2 linked regions of the Trichocoleus sp. FACHB-46 genome follow. The protein of the gene in region 1 binds, or shares a complex with, the protein of each later gene. Links are inferred from orthologs where the notes say so. Each region holds a gene or a part of one and is shown on either strand. Other genes may lie near its edges.

What was found.
Region 2: the proteins of secA (region 1) and secY are in contact, whole or in part, in a crystal structure (PDB 3DIN), measured with the Thermotoga maritima proteins. The link is inferred for Trichocoleus sp. FACHB-46 from one-to-one orthologs. Residues at the interface, in WP_004082002.1 of Thermotoga maritima: Glu261, Ala262, Arg263, Lys300, Ala301, Arg302, Thr303, Ile304, Ile305, Leu323, Tyr324, Asp325, Pro326, Val329, Ser330, Tyr333, Ile336, Lys340, Phe345, Val349, Glu363, Phe364, Tyr374, Ser375, Gly376, Gly377, Glu393, Ile395, Thr482, Ser483; in WP_004081795.1 of Thermotoga maritima: Glu108, Gly109, Glu110, Glu111, Ala236, Glu237, Arg238, Arg239, Ile240, Thr241, Ile242, Gln243, Tyr244, Ala245, Arg246, Arg247, Val248, Thr249, Gly250, Arg251, Arg252, Val253, Tyr254, Gly256, Ala257, Ser258, Thr259, Tyr260, Leu261, Pro262.

What each region holds. Positions count from the first base shown.
Region 1 is NZ_JACJOD010000030.1:45,300-53,322, reverse strand. The notes cover bases 1,767-5,152. They hold secA (preprotein translocase subunit SecA), read left to right. Parts: upstream 1,767-2,159; coding sequence 2,160-4,952; downstream 4,953-5,152. Other genes in these bases: H6F72_RS16770 (GAF domain-containing sensor histidine kinase), read right to left, coding at 5,050-5,152; H6F72_RS16780 (diheme cytochrome C), read left to right, coding at 1,767-1,851. Outside these bases: H6F72_RS16790 (sensor histidine kinase), read left to right, coding at 1-204; H6F72_RS16785 (GNAT family N-acetyltransferase), read right to left, coding at 242-706; more of H6F72_RS16780, read left to right, coding at 1,219-1,766; more of H6F72_RS16770, read right to left, coding at 5,153-7,875. UniProt on the Escherichia coli protein: Required for protein export, interacts with the SecYEG preprotein conducting channel.
Region 2 is NZ_JACJOD010000006.1:490,469-493,280, forward strand. It holds secY (preprotein translocase subunit SecY), read left to right. Parts: upstream 1-660; coding sequence 661-1,965; downstream 1,966-2,812. Other genes in the region: rpsE (30S ribosomal protein S5), read left to right, coding at 1-46; rplO (50S ribosomal protein L15), read left to right, coding at 128-580; H6F72_RS02460 (adenylate kinase), read left to right, coding at 1,965-2,519; infA (translation initiation factor IF-1), read left to right, coding at 2,757-2,812. UniProt on the Escherichia coli protein: The central subunit of the protein translocation channel SecYEG. Consists of two halves formed by TMs 1-5 and 6-10.

The sequences.
Region 1 (8,023 bases):
ACAGCGCCCAATACCCCAGCAGCTTTGTCACCCGGTCTTGCTCTCTTGATGCACCAAAGCGTGATTGAGCGCATGCAAGGTCGTTTGGAAATCATCGCTTTGCCCAGTGAACCAGACAGCAACGCAAATCCGACAGACGCGACTGAATCTACTCGTATTCAATGCCTGATGCCCCTGGTGATGCCAGAGACTGATTTAGCCTAAGTGCTCATTAGAGCATATAGATCCAGAGATCAAGCACTTACGAGGTTTGAGGCATTTCTACAACTGCAGGAGTGGGTGGTTGCTCCATGGGTTGATTGCACAAAACCATTGTGGTGCTGGCATTGAGTTGAAATCCAATCCGCTCGTAAAACTGTTGTTGATGGGTCGTCATCAAATACACCCGCTCCACCCGATTCATCCGGGGATGAGTTAAAACAGTTTCGACCAACTTCCGACCCAAGCCTGCGCCCTGGTAGTCAGGATGAATCACCACATCCCAAATCGTGGCGCGGTAAATGCCATCAGAGGTGGCACGAGCAAAACCAATCATCTGGTTTTGGTCCCAAACACTAATCACGGGGTCGCTGTTGGTGATCGCGATCTCTAGCTCTTCAACCCGTCGGTCCTTGGCCCAGAAAGCTGCAGCTTGAAACAATGCCTGGAGTTGCTGCAAGTCAATGCGAGACCGCTGATGGCAAAACTGAATATGACGACAATCCATCACAACTAAATTTCCTCTCCCTTAGGGAAATAAGTAGTGGTTCTGTAGCGCCTGCAAGAACGGTAGTGGGCTCCGCTGCTTGGGTACGACTGCTGAACAAGGCAGACACCTTGCTGACTTAAGCACGAATGCTTAATCAAAAAGATAATGCCTATTTCCCCAATCTGATGCGGGGCGATTCCTAATTCCGTGGAGAAATGCTGACAAGCCAATCGTGCTGCGCTAATTTGGTGGCCCTAATTTGGTGGCCCTAATTTGACGACCACTTTATTAAGTTTTGCATTTAATTTTAGCGATCGCTCTGCTTAAGCTATCTATAGCTCTCGGTAGAAATCACCCCGGCCTTTTGGTAGGTTAGTTTTCAGACCGATAGTAGAAATCATTTCCCTCTCTAGCCCGCCACATTACTCTGATTGAGGTTCTGGGATGAGGCAGTCTAGGCACCTGTGAGTTAAAGATAACGTCACGACAACTGTTAACATCCTGAAGTTCTTGGTAGTGAGTTCATAAGCATGTCCCGCCCTTCTCAACCAACCGATGCCAGAGAATCTCATCCCACTCTGGAGGAGAAGCCAAACTCCAAGCGACGACTCCGCAGGCGATCGCCCGTGATTCTCTTGGTGTTAGTTCTATTGTGGAGCGTGGCGTTGGGATGGGGTTTAGCCCAAGCAACAGAAACGCCCCAAGCGGCTCAACTCGCTCAATTTACCCCTAGCGTTGAAAAGCTCACGCCTGCCGCAACTCCTGTGGGCACCGTAGACCCAGTACCCGCCAAATACCAACTCGGCCAAGAACTCTATTTAGAAAACTGCGCTACCTGCCATATTGGCTTGTCCCCCGCAGTTCTGCCCACAGAAACTTGGCGCCAAATATTGCAAGACCGCCAACACTACGGCCAGCAGATTAAACCCCTCGTTGACCCGCCCCGTCTCTTGGTTTGGGACTACTTACGTACCTTTTCTAGAGTTCAAGATCGAGAAGAAGAAACACCTTATCGCATCGCTGACTCCCGCTACTTCAAGGCTTTGCATCCACGAGTCCAGTTGCCGCGATCGCTGACGATGGCCAGTTGTGCCAGTTGCCACCCTGCTGCTGCCCAGTTCAACTTCCGCCGCCTGACGCCAGAGTGGGAAAATTCGCCCTAATTTCTTAGGAAATCATCTCTAAACGCGGACTAGTTGATAAAGGGTTGAGATTACCACCAAATCAGACGGCGATCGCGCCATGCTATCCCGCCTCAGGCAGGGCCAAAATGATACGATAAATAATGATTTGGGTCGGCAATCTGAGTCTATAAGCACATCGGTTGCTTAGCTGCATAGTTCTGCTGCTTCTATTCACTCAATCAGCCGTTAACTTACAGGTTGGTTGAAACTCCCAGACCTAGCTTTGTTACATTGGACTTTTATCTCGTTAACAAAGCGCTTTCAAGGAAATATCTCTCCCTCCTGCCATGCTTAAGAATCTGCTAGGCGATCCCAACGCACGCAAGCTCAAAAAATATCAACCCATTATTACCGAGATCAACCTGCTCGAAGAAGAAATCCAAGGGCTCTCTGACCAAGAGTTGCGTGGTAAGACAGCAGAGTTTAAACAGCGGGTTGAAAAAGGGGAATCCCTTGACGACCTTCTACCAGAAGCCTTCGCCGTTGTTCGAGAGTCTGGTAAGCGTGTGCTGGGGATGCGCCACTTCGATGTCCAGCTCTTGGGCGGCATGATTCTCCACGACGGCCAGATTGCCGAGATGAAAACTGGGGAAGGTAAGACCCTGGTTTCTACATTGCCAGCTTACCTAAACGCTCTCCTGGGTAGAGGTGTTCACGTCGTCACCGTTAACGACTACCTGGCTCGTCGGGACGCAGAGTGGATGGGGCAGGTACACCGTTTCTTGGGCTTGAGTGTCGGTCTGATTCAGCAGACCATGACCCCCAACGAGCGGAAACGCAACTACGACTGCGACATCACCTACGCCACCAACAGTGAGTTGGGCTTTGATTATCTGCGCGATAACATGGCTACCTCAATGGTTGATGTGGTGCAGCGGCCATTCCAATATTGCGTCATTGACGAAGTGGACTCAGTGCTAGTCGATGAAGCTCGTACTCCCCTGATCATTTCGGGTCAAGTAGAGCGACCCAGTGAAAAATATATTCGGGCGGCTGAAGTGGCCACTCGGTTGGAAACAGAGACCCACTATGAAGTGGATGAAAAAGCCCGCAACGTCCTATTAAGCGACGAAGGCTTTATTGAAGCAGAAAAAGCCTTAGGGGTTCAGGATTTATTTGACCCCAAAGATCCTTGGGCGCACTATATCTTCAATGCCATTAAAGCTAAAGAACTCTTTATTAAAGATGTAAACTACATCGTCCGCGATGACGAAATCGTGATTGTGGATGAGTTTACGGGACGGATTATGATGGGTCGTCGCTGGAGTGACGGCTTGCACCAAGCGATCGAAGCTAAAGAGCACGTCGAAATTCAGCCCGAAACTCAGACCCTCGCCACAATTACCTATCAAAACTTCTTCTTGCTTTATCCCAAGCTGGCAGGCATGACTGGCACCGCCAAGACGGAAGAAGTGGAATTTGAAAAGATTTACAAACTCGAAGTCACGATCGTTCCCACCAACCGTAGAACGGGTCGGGCTGACGTCTCTGATGTAGTCTACAAAACTGAAGAAGCAAAGTGGAAGGCGGTTGCGGCTGAATGTGCCGAAATCCACCAGTTGGGCCGCCCGATCCTGGTGGGTACGACCAGCGTAGAAAAATCGGAAGTACTGTCTCATCTGTTGCATCAGCAAGGCATTCCCCATAACCTCCTGAATGCAAAGCCAGAAAACGTCGAGCGAGAATCAGAAATTGTCGCACAGGCGGGTCGCAAGGGAGCCCTGACCATTGCCACTAACATGGCGGGTCGAGGCACAGACATCATCCTGGGTGGTAACGCGGACTACATGGCCCGTCTGAAGGTGCGTGAGTACTTCATGCCTCGGATCGTGCAGCCAGAGGATGAAGATACTTTTGATGTCACCAGAGTCGCAGGCGCAAGTGAAAGCCGAGGGGGTGGACAAGGGTTTGTCCCAGGCAAGAAAGTCAAAACCTGGAAAGCTTCTCCTCAAATTTTCCCTACTCAACTGTCGAAAGAATCCGAGCAAAAGCTGCGAGCAGCAGTTGACTTTGCGGTGCAACAGTATGGGGAGCGATCGCTGCCAGAACTAGAAGCCGAAGATCTGGTTGCGGTGGCGTCTGAGAAAGCGCCCACTGACAACCCAGCGATTCAGCGACTGCGGGAAGTATATAACTTGATCCGCAAGGAGTACGAACAATTCACCGAACGCGAACATGAAGAAGTGATTCGTCTCGGCGGTCTGCATGTGATTGGTACAGAGCGTCACGAGTCTCGCCGGATTGACAACCAATTGCGCGGTCGGGCAGGACGGCAAGGTGACCCTGGGTCTACCAAGTTCTTCCTCAGCTTGCAAGACAACTTGCTGCGGATCTTTGGTGGCGATCGCGTGGCAGGTTTGATGAACGCCTTCCGCGTCGAAGAAGACATGCCGATTGAATCTGGTCTTCTGACGCGATCGCTAGAAGGAGCACAGAAGAAAGTCGAAACCTACTACTACGACATTCGAAAGCAGGTTTTTGAGTACGACGAGGTGATGAACAACCAACGTCGAGCTATCTATGCCGAAAGACGCCGCGTTCTCGAAGGGCAAGACCTGAAAGAGCAGGTGATTAAGTACGCCGAGCGCACGATGGATGACATTGTGGAAGCTTACGTCAACCCTGACCTGCCTTCAGAAGAGTGGGATCTTGGCAGCATGGTGAGCAAGGTGAAGGAGTTCGTCAACCTATTGTCTGACCTAGAGCCTGACCAGTTGATTGACCTAAATATTGGGGAAATCAAAACTTTTCTCCACGAACAGGTGCGGATTGCCTACGATTTAAAAGAAGCCCAAGTCGATCAAATTCAACCCGGTTTGATGCGGCAAGCAGAGCGCTTCTTTATCTTGCAGCAAATTGATACCCTATGGCGGGAACACCTCCAGCAGATGGATGCACTACGGGAATCCGTGGGACTGCGCGGCTACGGTCAGAAAGACCCCTTGATCGAGTACAAGAGCGAAGGCTATGAACTCTTCCTGGAAATGATGACCGATATTCGCCGTAACGTGGTTTACTCTCTATTCCAATTCCAACCGCAAGTTCAACCTGCGGTCGAGGCACCTACCGAAATGGTTTAAAGCAATGGGTTAAACCATTACATCACTGGACTAAAAGTTAAGGGACAGGTGTCTAAACCTGTCCCTTAACTTTTAGAGCTGCTTGGAGGATTCTGTTTTAGAAGAAGCCAGTGGTATTGCCTCGGTTAGCGTAGGTTTTATCTGTGGGCGTCGCAGCCGCAAGGGGAATGACCAAACGACTCAAAACGCGACCATCCTCCAGCTTGTAGAGGTTGAATTCACCCCCCATTTGTTTAATCAAAGATTGGCAAACCAGCAAATGTAAGCCAGGGGGCTGATCGAGTGTTGAGGGAGCCAGAAGGTCTACGGAGCGTCCAGTTTGTAACTCTGCCACCAACCTTGGCTCAATCACACCATTATCGGTAATTGACAGCTCTAGCCACCGCTCCTCTAGAGTGCGGCACCAGATATCAATGCGCCCACTGGGTTGACAGCGATAGCAAGCCGTCACCAGTAATTCATACAAAATTGCCTCAATTTTGGTGATATCTCCAGCGATCGTGAGGTTGCCTTCGTTGTTATGTACCTGCGACCAAAGCTGGCGTTGCTTGATTAAGTAATCAACCCGCTCTAGCGATCGCTTAAGCAGCGTAGCCAGAGGCACTGTTTCGTAATAGGCCCGTAACCGCCACGGTTCGTCTTTAATCAGTTGACCGACGGTATTGAGGGCATCTCCCATCTGGCGGAGGTTTTGTTGCAAGCGAGTGCCCACCAAGGGATCTTTCTGCGTCGAGAGTTCGCTCAGGCGCTTAAGTGTCAAGTTGAGCGAACGATACAGTTCTTCAATGCGGCGCTGTTTGTACCAGTTCAGTCGCTCCAAGCTTTCGCGCTGGGCTTTCAAGCTATCAGTGAGTAACAAGTTACGGCGTGACCAGGCTAACTGGCTGACCAGGGTACCTAGAGCATTCAAATGCCGCTCTGGCCAATGCCGCGATCGCTCATCCGCAACAATCACGATTCCAGTCGGTTCATGCTCTGGGGCGGTGCGGAGTGCTATGACTAGAACTTGACCGATTCCAGATCCAGAGAGCCACTGTCGCGTTTCTGCGGTCAGATCATCCACCGTCAAGGGCAACAGCCCATCGGCTTGAAGCGCCCACTGCACCAGGGTATCTGTCTGCACAGGCACAACTATTTCTGTGTTGAGCATGAACTGACTGTTCGCCATCACTGGAGCCACAATCCGCCCGCCTCGTCGCCCTGGTAGCCAAGTCACCATCATGGCAAAAGGTACTTGAAGAATTTGAGCAATATGTTGTAAAGCCGAGCGCTCCAGTCGGTCTGGTTGGTAGGTTTGCTGGATAGTAGTGAGGCCCCACTGAATCGTTTGAGAGATTTTCTGCTGTTGTTCGGTTTGCCGCTGGAGTTGCCATTGATGCAAGATCAAACCAATTTGTTGACTCACCACGCGGAGAATCTCTCGCTCTGGACGGCTCCAGGTACGAGTTGCTTCATGGCAAATCACCACCAAACCTTCTAAAGGATGACCAATCGAAGTACTGCACATAAGCAGCGATCGCACGCCAATTTCCAGGAAGACATCCTGCCAAGCCATCAGCTTTAAGTCTTCTTCTAAGTTCTCGATGCCCACCGCCTCAGTGCTGCGCTCCAGCATTTGCCAATCCACATCGTTCAGCATATTTAGCGGTGTGGTTGCAGGCCGACGATTCGCTGGTTGACTTTGGTAGCAAATCTCAAACTTCTCTTGGTCCTTGTCGTAGAGCAAAACTAGGAAGCGCTCCGCTCGCAACCGTTGGCAGAGCTTGTCTGCACAATTTTTGAGCGTACTCTTCCAATCTTCATCACTGTAGATGGCATGGGTGATTTCAGCAGTGAGTGCTTGATCCAACCGCGTCTGCTGAATGATCTCCTCCATCTCTTCTAGAGGAGCCGTCAAAGCAATTAGTTGGGCTGCGCCTCGAACATAACTTTTTTCTTCCTCCTCCCAAATTCGAGCCTCATTGCCTTCTACCGCGAGGAAACCCATCAGCTCATTTTGGAATAGGATTGGTGCTGCCAAGAGCGATCGCGCCTTGATTTGCTGCATCAATCGACTCGTTGTATCGGCTTTGAGCGAGCTGTGAGCTTCCCCAATCGACACCAGTTGATCCGCTGCCAGGGCTTGATAAAAACCACTAATCTCTTGAACCGTGATGCCAGAAGCGATTTGATTCGCATCACTAAATCCTGCTGTCTTCTGACGGTTACTGATTCGCCGCCAAAAATAGCGCCGTTCGCGTTCAAACCAGTAAATATTCGTGCGCGAAGGGCCAATAAATTGATGGGTTTCTTCCACCATTGCTTCTAGGCGTTGTCCCAAAGTTGGCAACTGCCGCAACTTAGACAGGAGGGTCAACAATGGCTGTTCTGGACGCTTAGTTTGCTGTCGCTGCCAATCTGCTTCGATTTGATAAAGCGCTGCGGCCAACCCGCCAAAAATCATTGAGAGTCGCGCTTTCTCGTCGGAGCGAGGAGAAACCCCCCAAAGCGTTGACCCTAGTAGAGACACGCCAAAGCAGCGATCTTTGTAGCGAATCGGAAAGAGCATCGTGCCTTGAATATTGAATTTCTGAGCCGCCTTCCGCCACTCTCCAGCCCTTGTTTCTTCTCGCAAATCTGGTACGCCGACGGGACGCTGCTGAATTACCACCTGCTCCAAAAGATCGCCAGGAGACAGCACGAAGCGTTGCCGTAGAAACGAACTGTCGCCATTGGGCATGACACCGCCTTTACCAAACAGACGATGCTCTAGGCGATCGTAAAGCCCAATCCAAATCAAGCTATAGTCGAATTCATCTTGTAGATAATTGAGTGTGGTTTCAATTAAAACATCGACGCTTTCCTCTTCCCTCAGGGTCTGGAGGACACGACCTAAAGCAACTAATTGTTTTTCGTAGGTTGTCGGCTCTTTCTGCTGACCCATGTTATTTGGACTCCGGTTCCGGGCAGCTTATGCTTTTTGCACAAAGGATGGGAAGAGAGATCCTAGGCACCTTTAGACCTAAAAGGGTACTTGCAGCCTGGATCACCATATTTCTAACTCATTTATCAGGTTGCGATGGATAGTCAAC
Region 2 (2,812 bases), on another replicon or contig:
AGTAGCTGAAGAACGCGGCATTCCTATCGAAAATCTCTACGCTTAAACCGTTTTCAACTGACGGTTTGGCTGCTGTAAAGCACACGGCGCGATCGCGTTTGTACAAGTTGTTAACGGACTTAGAATCATGAGACTAGAAGATGCTCATCCCCAACCGGGCTCTAAGAAGCGCGGTCGTCGCGTTGGGAGAGGAATTGCTGCTGGACAAGGCGCTAGCTGTGGCTTTGGTATGCGTGGTCAAAAATCAAGATCAGGAAGTGGCACACGTCCTGGCTTTGAAGGGGGACAAATTCCTCTCTATCGCCGCTTGCCCAAGTTAAAGCACTTTACTGTAATCAATCGTGAGCAATACACCACGATTAATGTCAGTAAACTAGCCTCTTTACCAGCAAATACGGAAGTTACTTTAACCTCCTTATTAGAACTAGGTTTACTGACGTCTGATGATGGTCCCCTAAAAGTACTAGGGGATGGTGAACTGAATGTTTCTCTGAAAGTTCAGGCAGCAGCCTTTACTAAATCTGCTAGAGCAAAGATTGAAGCTGCAGGCGGTAGCTGCGAAGCAGCAGAGGCTGAATAAGGTTTAGCATGAGTGCAGGAGTGATCTTGATTAGGATTGCTTCTGCAACACTGCATTTAGCTTTGTAGAGGGAGCCCTTCATGGTTGTTAGCCGGGACAAAACTCCAAGCGCCCAAGAAACTTTCGCCCAAATGGCTCAAGCTGCTGGTCTAAGAAGCCGGCTGCTTTTAACTATTGGCTTGTTAATCTTAGTTCGCTTGGGCATTTTTATTCCTGTACCAGGAATTGACCGAGTCGCATTTGCTCAAAATATTCAGAATAACCAAGCGTTAGGCTTCCTGGATTTATTTGCCGGAGGCGGACTAATGGCGCTTGGTATCTTTGCGTTAGGTATTCTACCTTTCATTAATGCTTCTATTATTCTGCAATTGCTGACCGCAGCAATTCCTGCGCTAGAAGATTTACAAAAAAATGAAGGAGAGGCTGGGCGACGCAAAATCTCCCAGGTTACCCGTTACGTTGCTTTGGGTTGGGCCATTATTCAAAGTGTTGGGATTACAGTCGGTCTGATTAAACCGTTTGCCGAAAACTGGGGTCCCTTCTTTGTGGTTCAGACAGTTCTGGCTTTGACCGCAGGCTCAATGTTTGTCATGTGGGCGGGCGAAGTGATCACCGAACGGGGCATTGGTAATGGTGCTTCTCTCCTGATTTTTCTAAACATTGTTTCTGGCTTGCCTAGATCTCTAGGGCAGACGATCGAGCTGGCTCAAGGTGGCGATCGCAACATTGTGGGCGGTGTCATTATTCTGCTCTTAGTCTTCCTGGCAATGATTGTGGGAATTGTGTTTGTCCAAGAAGGCACACGCCGCATTCCCATCATTTCAGCTCGTCGTCAAGTGGGACGACGCATGTACTTAGAGAAGAGCAGCTACTTGCCTTTGCGGCTCAATCAAGGCGGCGTTATGCCGATCATTTTTGCGTCTGCTGTGCTAACTTTGCCAGCTTTCTTGACACAGGTTATTAAGAATCAAGCGTTTAGTCAGTTTATCAGCACCTATCTCAGTCCTACTTCTTGGCTGCATGTGGTGTTGTATCTCGTACTCATCGTATTCTTCAGCTATTTCTACTCTTCCTTAATTGTGAATCCTGTAGACATGGCTCAAAACCTGAAGAAGATGGGAGCTAGCATTCCCGGTATTCGTCCTGGTAGAGCTACTAGCGAATATGTGGAGCGAGTCATCAATAGATTGACTTTTCTGGGCGCTATTTTCTTGGGTTTAGTAGCCACGATTCCAACTGCTGTCGAAAGTGCGACTCGAGTGCCTACATTCCGTGGCTTAGGAGCAACTTCTCTGCTGATCCTAGTAGGCGTAGCGATTGACACAGCGAAACAGATTCAAACTTATGTGATATCTCAGCGATACGAAGGAATGGTGAAGCAATAGTGACGCGATTGATCTTCCTGGGACCACCGGGAGCGGGTAAGGGAACTCAAGCACAGGTCTTGGCAAATCTCTTGAATATTCCCCATATTTCTACGGGTGATATCCTGCGAGATAATGTCGTTCGCCAGAGCGATTTAGGGCTTAAAGCCCAGTCTTATATGGACCAAGGGGAGCTGGTTCCCGACCAGTTAATTCTGGATATGATCCAGGCAAGATTGAGCCAAGGGGATACAGCGACTGGCTGGATTCTTGATGGCTTTCCTCGTAATGTTGCACAGGCTGGATTTCTAGATGAGCTGCTTACGAAGATTAATTCTTCCTACGATCACGTAATTAGCCTAGAAGTTCCAGATGAGGTTTTAGTAGAGCGCTTGCTGAAGCGGTTACGCAAAGATGATACGGAAGAGGTGATTCGGCATCGCTTAGCCGTTTACCACGCGCAAACAGCTCCACTAATTAGCTTCTACCGCGATCGCCAGCAACTCGTGTCCGTCAACGGTAATCAACCTATGGAAGCAGTTACTAATGCCTTGCAAGCAGCCGTAAAAGTGTGATTTTTACGTTTTCGGTTCACTCAATAACTGCCGAATAACTATAGTGATTGCAACAGATATCAATCGCTGTGATCAGAATGAGTGGGCTTTTTAATTACCGACAGCCGCGTTCTAGATTTGATAGCCTGTTAATGAAGGGTTAATTATCTATACTCAGAATGTCTTGATTCTGAGATAGACAATTAACCTGTCTTTGTGTCTTTGAACCTAAACAACCCAATTTTGAGGAGAAGTGAATTGTCTAAACAAGATCTGATCGAAATGGAAGGGACCGTTACAGAGTCTTTGCCTAA